3 regions of the Nocardia sp. NPDC004604 genome follow, and region 2 is predicted to be linked to each of the others. Evidence: riboswitches for the same ligand, from Rfam matches in the RefSeq annotation. Region 2 holds a riboswitch; each other region holds the start of a gene.
The links. A riboswitch is a leader RNA that binds a small molecule or an ion and turns the genes downstream of it on or off. The one in region 2 is predicted to bind glycine.

Region 1 (3,274 bases), on a different contig from region 2:
GATCAAGATCCTGATCGCCGACCTCGGGCACACTCTCAAGGAAGTGCGGATCGTCGATCTGCAGGAGGGCACCTTCTACGCGGATCTGGTCTTCGACAACGATCTGCGGATCTCGGCCCGGCCGTCGGATTCGATAGCGATCGCCTTGCGGGTGGGTTGCCCTATCTATGCCGAGGAACCGGTGCTCGAAGAGGCCGGGCTGGTTATGCCGGACGAGCGCGAGGACGAGGTGGAGAAGTTCAAGGAGTTCCTCGAATCCGTTTCGCCGGACGACTTCAAGGCCACCGACAGCTGAGCCGCTGCGCCAGGGCGGTGGGTTGGTCGAGCTCTTTCTTCTAGAGGTGAAGTAGAGGTCGAGACTTCTACCGCGCGTCGCGTTTGGTCCGACGATGCCGCTCCCGGGAGAATCACAGGGAGTAATCTCGATAGTTGGGCCACGTCCGTTACGGCCGGTCGTTGGTCGTGACGGAGCCGGGTCATCGATGAGGCTAGGCGTCGGCGAAGCAAGGGAGTGGTCAGTGGCAGAGCAATCGCAGGATGTGGTACAGCCAGGCCTGTTCCCGGATGATTCGGTCCCCGACGATTTGGTGGGCTACCGCGTACCGAGCGCGTGCCAGGTGGCCGGGATCACCTACCGGCAGCTCGATTACTGGGCGCGCACCGGATTGGTCGTTCCGTCCATCCGTGGGGCTGCGGGTTCGGGCAGCCAGCGCCTGTATTCGTTCAAGGACATTCTCGTCTTGAAGATCGTGAAGCGACTATTGGACGCGGGCATCTCGTTGCAGAACATTCGCATCGCCGTCGACCATCTACGCAGTCGCGGCGTGCAGGATCTAGCGGGCATTACGTTGTTCTCCGATGGGACCTCGGTGTACGAGTGCACCTCGCCCGAGGAGGTAGTCGATTTACTGCAGGGTGGGCAGGGCGTCTTCGGAATCGCGGTCAGCGGCGCCATGCGGGAATTGACCGGAGCCATCGCCAACTTCCCGGCCGAGCGGGCCGTGAGCGGCAGCGCGAGCGAGCGGCCGGAGGATGAGCTTTCCTTCCGTCGTAAGGCTCGGATGAACCAGAAGACCGGCTAGGGATCGATTTGTCGAGTGCCTGTCGCTGCGGCGGCGGGCACTCGACTGTCCGGCCGAAGTGATGAGCGCTACACGCCCATCCGGGGTCCGGTGGCGTCATTCGTTGCGCGCGCGGCATAAACTGACGGTGCGTCGCCGCCGTGCGGGAGAGTTCCGGACTTCACAAGAGTTCGGGCGCCGAAGGAGCAGCACCTCCCCGTCAATCTCTCAGGCAAAAGGGACCGTACGGGCTTCGACGTCTCTGGAAAGTGGCAACTCCGCACAACGCGGCGGTTGCCCGCCCATGGGGAAAGGGGTCTCGGCACCTGCGTCGCGGCATCCGAATCTCTCAGGCTCCACGACAGAGGGGGAGGCCGGTATCCGTCGACCGCCGTTGGTCGACCCGCCCGACCTTGGGAGCTTGTCGTGACTCGATCATTCGCCGACCGCCATATCGGACCCGACCGGGATGAACTCGCCCGGATCCTGGACGTCGTCGGCGTCGGCTCGCTGGCCGAGCTCGCCACCGCGGCACTACCCGCGAGCATTCTGGACGGCTCCGGACTCGAGGTGCTGCCGCCCGCCGCGACCGAGCACGAGGTGCTCGACGAACTGGCCGCGCTCGCGCATTCGAATACCGTCGCCACCTCGATGATCGGGCTCGGCTACTACGACACGTTGACTCCGCCGGTGCTGGTGCGCAGCCTGCTGGAGAATCCCGCCTGGTACACGGCCTATACCCCGTACCAGCCCGAGATCAGCCAGGGGCGGCTCGAGGCACTGCTCAACTTCCAGACCATGGTCTCGGATCTGACCGGGATGGAGGTGGCCAATGCGTCCATGCTGGACGAGGCCACCGCCGCCGCCGAGGCGATGACGCTGCTGCGTCGGGCTGGCAAGTCCACCTCCGCGCGCCTGCTGATCTCCGATGATCTGTTCCCACAGACCAAGACCGTGCTGCACACTCGCGCCGAACCGCTGGGAATCGAGATCGTCGAGGCGGATCTGTCGGGCGGTGAACTGCCTGATGGCGAGTACTTCGGTGTGCTGGTTCAGGTTCCGGGCGCTTCGGGTCGGATCGTGGACTGGCGGCCGGTGATCGAGGCGGCGCACGAGCGGGGCGCGTTGGTCGCGGTCGGCGCGGATCTGCTCGCGTTGACGCTGATCACGCCGCCGGGGGAGCAGGGCGCGGACGTATGTTTCGGCACCACACAGCGTTTCGGTGTGCCGATGGGGTTCGGCGGTCCGCACGCCGGATATCTATCGGTGCACGCCGCGCATGCGCGTCAGCTGCCGGGTCGACTCGTCGGGGTGTCGGTGGATGCCGATGGCCATCAGGCGTATCGACTCGCACTGCAGACCCGCGAGCAGCATATTCGCCGGGAGAAGGCGACCTCTAATATTTGCACCGCGCAGGTGCTGCTGGCGATTGTGGCCGCGATGTACGCGAGCTATCACGGACCCGATGGACTACGCGAGATCGCTCGGCGCGTGCATCGGCGGGCGGCGGCCATTGCGACCGGACTCGATGGTGCCGTGGTGCACGACAATTACTTCGATACGCTGCTGGTGCGGGTGCCCGGTGGCGCGGAAGCCGTAGTGGCGAAGGCGAAGTCGAGCGGTATCAACCTGCGGTTGGTCGACGCAGACCACGTCGGTGTCGCCTGTGATGAGGCGACCACCGAGACCCATGTCGCCGCCGTGCTCGAATCCTTCGGCACCGCACTGACTTCCGAGGCGAGCGGTCCCGCGGCGGCGGTCTCCGTCGAAACCCGTACCTCGGACTTTCTCACCCACCCGGCATTCACCAGCTACCACACCGAAACCGCGATGCTGCGCTACCTGCGGCGGCTCTCCGATAAGGATATCGCGCTGGACCGCAGCATGATTCCGCTCGGTTCCTGCACCATGAAGCTCAATGCGACCGCGGAAATGGAGGCAATCACCTGGCCCGGCTTCGCCCGCGTGCATCCGTACGCGCCGGTCGAGGATGCGCCCGGTCTGCTGAAGGTGATCACCGATCTGGAGAACTGGCTGTCCGCGATCACCGGCTACGACTCGGTGAGCCTGCAGCCGAATGCGGGCAGCCAGGGCGAATACGCCGGACTGCTGGCGATCCGGCGCTACCACCTCGATCGTGGTGACGCGCACCGCGATACCTGCCTGATTCCCTCCAGCGCGCACGGCACCAATGCGGCCTCGGCGACCATGGT
Region 2 (3,274 bases):
CACCTTCGGCTCGACCACCTCGGGTCGTTCCCCCGACAATCCGGTGACGACCGCCTCGATACTGCCGTGCCCGCGCCCGGTCGCGCCGAGTGATCCATACAACTGCACCCGTACGGCAGCCGTATGGTGCAGCACCCCATCGGATTTCAGCCGATCGATGAACCGCGCCGCCGCCCGCATCGGTCCCACCGTATGCGAACTCGACGGCCCGATGCCGACCCGGAACAGATCGAAAATGCTGACCGTCATGCCGTACCGCGCAGACCCGGGTACAGCGGGAACCGGCGTACCAGCGCATCGACGCGCTCGGTCGATTCGGCGATGGACTGCCCCCGCAGTAGCGCGACCGCGATGATATCGGCGACCTCGGTGAACGCCTCGATATCGAACCCGCGGGTGGCCAGCGCTGGCGTGCCGATCCGCAGTCCCGAGCTGACCATCGGCGGGCGCGGATCGAACGGAACGGCATTGCGGTTCACCGTGATGCCGATGTCGTGCAGCAGATCCTCCCCCTGCTGACCGTCGAGTTCGGAATCGCGCAGATCGACGAGCACCAGGTGCACATCGGTGCCGCCGCTGACGACATTGATGCCCGCCGCCCGGCAGTCCGTGGCGAGCAACCGTTCGGCGAGCAGGCGCGCACCGGCGAGAGTGCGCTCCTGACGTTCCCGAAACACCGGTTCGCTCGCCATTTTGAACGCGACGGCCTTGGCCGCGATCACATGCTCGAGCGGCCCACCCTGCTGTCCGGGAAAGACCGCCGAACCCAGCTTCTTGGCCAATTCCTCGACCGCGAGAATGAATCCGCCACGGGGTCCGCCGAGCGTCTTGTGGGTTGTCGAGGTGACGATATGCGCGTGCGGCACCGGCGAGGGATGCAGCCCGGCCGCGACCAGACCGGCGAAGTGCGCCATATCCACCATCAAATACGCGCCGACTTCATCTGCGATGCGGCGGAATTCGGCGAAATCGAGATGGCGCGGGTAGGCGGACCACCCCGCCACGATCAGCTTCGGCCGGTGCTCGTGGGCGAGCCTGCGCACCTCGTCCATATCGATGAGATGGTCCTCGGCCCGAACGTGATAGGCCGCGACGTCATAGAGCCGTCCGGAGAAGTTGATCTTCATCCCGTGCGTGAGATGACCGCCGTGATCCAGCGCCAGCCCGAGGATGCCGTCACCGGGCCGCAGCACCGCGTGCATCGCCGCCGCATTCGCCTGCGCCCCCGAATGCGGTTGCACGTTCACGTATTCGGCGCCGAAGAGCCCGCGCAGTCGCTCGATCGCCAGCGACTCGATCTGGTCGATATGCTCGCACCCGCCGTAGTAGCGACGCCCCGGATATCCTTCGGCGTACTTATTGGTCAGCACCGATCCCTGCGCCTGCATCACCGCGAGCGGCGCGTAGTTCTCCGATGCGATCATCTCCAGCCCGTGCTGCTGACGGTCGACCTCCCGGTCCACCAATTCGGCGACGAGCGGGTCGAATTCGCGCAGTGTGGCATCGAGTTCGGTTCGGATAGCGGAGTCGGCCATGGGGAGCCTTTCGTCGACGCGTGCGCGTAGGTGGCTCCTCCCGCTCTGTCCAATGGCCTGAGAGATTCACGCACCCGGTCGGTGCGTTTGCCCCGTCGGCGAGTGCGCGTGCACTGCTTTCCAGAGTTGCCTGAGCGCAGCGGTCCTGGGCCTGAGAGATTCCCGGGAGGTGTTGCTCCTTCGGCTTCCACATACGGTGTGGAGATCTCCCGCTGCACGTCGAACGGCGGATATTCGGTTTCGCAAGAAGCCAACAAGTTGCGTAAGTCGCAACACGAAGCTCCATACGCAACTCAGTATTGGACCAACCCAACCCCATGTCAACACGAGAAGGACAACCGAGATCAGATAACTTTCGATCCCACTCGGCGCGGGAGTTCAGCCCAGATAACCGAGGCGGCGGCTGATATCGGCGGCGCTGGCGATGGTCAGTTGGGCCACGTCGGCGAAGCGGTCCGGACTCAGGCGGTAGGCCGGGCCGGAAACGCTCAATGCCGCAACGACGGCACCGGTGCTGTCGTAGACCGGCGCGGCGACGGCGTTCAGGCCGATCTCCAGTTCCTCGCGTACATCGGCCCAGCCGTTCTCGCGCACCGCGACGAGTTGTGCGGCGAGGTCGGCGACCCTGGTCAGCGTATTGGTGGTGAATGCCTCGAGTTTGGCGCCGACGCGCTTGCGCATCTCCCCCGGCTCCAGATCCGCGAGCAGTACCTTGCCGCTGGAGGTGGCGTGCGCCGGACAACTCTGACCGACCCAGGACCGCAACGCGATCGAACCCGGCCCGTGCGCCTCGGCGATATTGATGATCCGACTACCGTCCAGCACAGCGAGATTGGTCGTCTCACCGGCCTCGATCGCCAGCGCGTTGCAGGCGCTCTGACTCTGTCCGACGAGATCGACCTGGGCACTGGTGGATCCGGCGAGCCGAACGATCGAGAAACCGAGCCGATACTTGCCGCGCTCGGACAGTTGCTCGACGTATCCCCGCGATTCCAGCACGGCGATCAACCGCGAAACGGTAGATTTGTGGACGCCGAGTTCGCCGGCGATCTCCGTGACGCCCGCCTGCCCGAGCTTGGCAATGATCTCCATGACCAGCAGCGCTCGGTCGACGGACTGCACCGCGGCCGTCCGCCCGTTGTCCTCGACACCTTGTTTCGCCATGACAATCGCCATTCTAGGTGGTTGTGGCTCCCATGCTGCCGACCCGTCGTTGCACCGCCGCGATTTCGCGCAGGGCATCGTTGAGCAGGCTCCGATTCAACGGCGAGAGTTCCGACATCATGACAATATCGCCGGGACTGTGCCCAGCCGACAACTGCTCGACCTGATGCACCATCCGCAGGCGCTGCAACATGACGAAGACCTCGGTCAGCATGGTGACATCCCGATCGGTGAGCGCACCAGCACTCGCCGCCGCTGCCAATCGCACCGGGGTGGACGCCGAGGTCACGCCCGCCGCCAGCCCACCCCAGCGCGCCAGGTTGACGATCGGCGCCAGCGCATGGTTCTTCAGGTCGAAGGTGCCGCCGCGCCGGGACAGCACATCGCGCAGTGACCGTGTCCGCACCCGTCCCGATAACGCGTCCAGCAGTTGCAGCCGCAGCGCATTCGGGTGTTCGGCCCGCATCCGCCCGAACGCCGCTGGCACGGTATGCAGCGCGGCGTCGCCCCACACCACCCGCCCGTCGATGAGCAGCGACGACAGGATCAGCCCCCGATCCTGCAGCGGATCGTCG
Region 3 (3,274 bases), on a different contig from region 2:
GGTATCTGTGGATCGCCAATAGTCCGGCCAGCTCGCCCTGAGATCCGGCGTTGGGCTGCAACGAGACTCGATCGTATCCGGTGATCTCCCCGAGCCACCGCTCGAGGTCGTCGATCAGCTCCAGGTACCCGCCGGTCTGCTCGGAGGGCGCGTAGGGGTGGATGCCGGCGAATCCGGGCCAGCTGATGGGCTCCATCTCCACCGCGGAGTTCAGCTTCATCGTGCACGACCCCAGCGGGATCATGGTGCGGTCCAGGGCGAGATCCTTGTCCGAGAGCTTTCGAAGGAACCGCAGCATCGCGGTTTCCGAACGGTGCTCGTGGAATACGGGGTGCTGCAAGAACTTCGAGGTGCGTTCGAGCTCGGTCGGCAGCCCGGCGACCGTGGTCGGCGTTGCCGTCACCATCGCGCCGAAGGCGGCCACGACGCGACGTACCACGTCGTCGGTGGTGCACTCGTTGCAGGAGATGCCGACGTGGTCGTCGTCCGCCAGGCGCAAGTTGATGCCGTAGCGATCGGCGTTGGCGACGAACTCCCTTGCCTGACCCGGCACCCGGACCTGCACGGTGTCGAAGAAGCGGTCGTGCACGATCTGGTGGCCGGCCGCCCGCAGGCTCTCGGCAATCGTCACGGCATGGCGGTGGACGCGGGTTGCGATGATGCGCAGACCCTCCGGACCGTGGTAGGCCGCGTACATGGCGGCCACGTTGGCGAGCAGTGCCTGCGCGGTGCAGATGTTGCTGGTCGCCTTGTCGCGGCGGATGTGCTGTTCGCGGGTCTGCAGCGCGAGCCGGTAGGCGGGCTGTCCGTCGACGTCGACGGAGACCCCGACCAGGCGGCCCGGGAGCATTCGCTCGAGCCCGGTGCGCACGGCCATGTAGCCGGCGTGTGGGCCGCCGAAGAACAGTGGCACGCCGAAGCGCTGCGCGGATCCGACCGCGATGTCGGCGCCCTGTTCTCCGGGCGGCGTCAAGATCGTCAACGAGAGCAGGTCAGCGGCCACCGTGGTCAGTGCGCCGCGCTCGCCCGCGGCCGCGATCAGCGGTGACAGGTCGCGCACGGCGCCGCTCGCGCCCGGCGCCTGGAACACCACACCGAATGCGTCGCCGTCCGGCAATTCACTGGAGAGATCCGCGACCAGCACCTCGATGCCGACCGACTTGGCACGCCCCTGGACGACCGCGAGGGTCTGCGGCAGGCAGTCCGCGTCGACGATCACCCGGTTCGCGGCGGACTTGGACTTGTTCGCCCGCCGCATGAGCAGCACGGCCTCCATCACGGCGGTGGCCTCGTCCAGCAGGGAGGCCCCGGCCACGGGGAGCGCGGTGAGATCCTCGATCAATGTCTGGAAGGTCAGCAACGCCTCGAGCCGCCCCTGGGAGATCTCCGGCTGATAGGGCGTGTAGGCGGTGTACCAGGCCGGCGATTCGAGCAGGTTTCGCCGCAAAACCGCAGGTGTGACGGTGTCGTGGTAGCCGAGACCGATCATCTGGACACGGGTCTGATTGCGGTCGGCGAGGGCACGCAGATCGGCGAGGACCTGCGGCTCGCTCCGGGCCGCCGGCAGGTCCATGGCCTTCTCGCTGCGGATCTGGTCCGGCACCACGCCGTCGATGAGCTCATCGAGCGTTTCGTAGCCGAGTGCATCGAGCATGTGCTGTGCTGCGGAGGCGTCGGGACCGATATGACGCGAGGGAAAGTCGCTGGTAGAGGGCCCACCATTGGGGGCAATGCGGGTTTCAACTGGCACGAGGTGACTCCGGTTTCGCTCTGTCCGGACCGCACCGGACATCGACTAGGGGGCACCTCCCCGCTCTGTCCTGAAACCTGAGAGTTTGGGCATTGCCGCACTACGGCGTTGCTCTTCACCTTCGGTAAGTACCGGCCTGCGGCCGTTCCTGTTCTCCAGAGTTGCCTCGGCGCTGCGGTACTGGGGCCTGAGAGATTCCCGGGGAGGAAGTTGCTCCTACGGCGCCTCGGAGTTCAGAAGTCTGAAACTCGGAGGTTCTCCCGCTGCGCGTCATCGGCGTCTTCAGTTGTGACTTGCAGAACAGTACACACTCCCCCGAGGTTTGTCTGCCACCGACCTCCCGGGACCACTCGACCGCCGATCCCCCTTGCCAAAACGCATCAGCGTTTGGCATCCTCGGTCTGGAACTCGCTCAGCTGTGACCGCACACACCGAGCATTCGGCGTCCAGATACCAAGTCCCGCAAAGGTATCGAGGGCCTGCCTTCTCTTCCCCCTGCTGACACCGCTTCCTGCGAGCGCTGCTCGGCCATGACCGTGCGGGTCTGACATCACCCGGCGACTTCGCGTCGTCGCACAGCAGCCGGATCCTTCCAGCGAGCTCTCGCCGGCTCCGGCTATCGAAGGAGTTCCCATCAGCGCCTCACCCCACCCCTCCCCCCTCGCCCCGGACGGGCGTCGACTGCTTCGGCTCGAGGTTCGCAACGCCCGGACTCCGGTCGAACGCAAGCCGCCGTGGATGAAGGTGCGGATGCGCACCGGACCCGAGTACCGAGCGCTCGCCGCCCTCGTCGAACGCGAGCACCTGCACACCGTCTGCCAGGAGGCGGGGTGCCCCAACATCTTCGAGTGCTGGGAGGACCGCGAGGCGACCTTCCTCATCGGCGGAGACCAGTGCACGCGGCGTTGCGACTTCTGCCAGATCGATACGGGCAAACCCGCCGACCTCGACCTCGACGAGCCGCGACGGGTCGCCGAGTCGGTGCGCGCGATGGACCTCCGGTACGCCACGGTGACCGGCGTCGCTCGCGACGATCTACCGGACGGCGGCTCCTGGCTGTATGCCGAAACGGTGCGCCAGATTCGCCAGCAGAGCCCGGGCACCGGCGTAGAACTGTTGATTCCGGACTTCAACGCGGATCCCGGACAACTGTGTGAGGTCTTCGACACCCGTCCAGAAGTGCTGGCGCACAACGTCGAGACCGTTCCACGCGTGTTTCGCCGGATCCGGCCCGCCTTCACCTATGAGCGGTCGCTCGATGTGATCACCCGGGCCAGGGCGGACGGTCTGATCACGAAGTCGAACCTCATCCTCGGATTGGGCGAGACCACCGACGAGGTGATCCAGTCACTTCGGGACCTGCACGACGCGGGCTGCCAGCTGATCACGATCACCCAGTACCTGCGTCCGTCGTCCCGGCACCATCCCGTCCGGCGATGGGCCGAGCCCGAGGAGTTCGCGCACCTCGAGCAGGTGGCCCGCGAGATCGGATTCCTCGGCGTCATGTCGGGTCCACTGGTCCGG

Region 1: it holds a riboswitch for glycine, as region 2 does, so the genes downstream of both, gcvP (aminomethyl-transferring glycine dehydrogenase) here and glyA (serine hydroxymethyltransferase) in region 2, are expected to answer to the same signal.
Region 3: it holds a riboswitch for glycine, as region 2 does, so the genes downstream of both, gcvP (aminomethyl-transferring glycine dehydrogenase) here and glyA (serine hydroxymethyltransferase) in region 2, are expected to answer to the same signal.

The regions. Positions count from the first base shown of each region.
Region 1 is NZ_JBEXLC010000038.1:35,332-38,605, forward strand. Features, by position in the region: gene ABZW16_RS16150 (bifunctional nuclease family protein) at 1-295, shown strand, start outside; gene ABZW16_RS16155 (MerR family transcriptional regulator) at 483-1,082, shown strand; glycine riboswitch at 1,216-1,316, shown strand; gene gcvP (aminomethyl-transferring glycine dehydrogenase) at 1,488-3,274, shown strand, end outside.
Region 2 is NZ_JBEXLC010000078.1:17,504-20,777, reverse strand. Features, by position in the region: gene ABZW16_RS26155 (L-serine ammonia-lyase) at 1-249, opposite strand, end outside; gene glyA (serine hydroxymethyltransferase) at 246-1,535, opposite strand; glycine riboswitch at 1,571-1,669, opposite strand; gene ABZW16_RS26145 (IclR family transcriptional regulator) at 1,914-2,699, opposite strand; gene ABZW16_RS26140 (putative nucleotidyltransferase substrate binding domain-containing protein) at 2,713-3,274, opposite strand, start outside.
Region 3 is NZ_JBEXLC010000008.1:94,406-97,679, reverse strand. Features, by position in the region: gene gcvP (aminomethyl-transferring glycine dehydrogenase) at 1-1,792, opposite strand, end outside; glycine riboswitch at 1,916-2,023, opposite strand; gene lipA (lipoyl synthase) at 2,384-3,274, shown strand, end outside.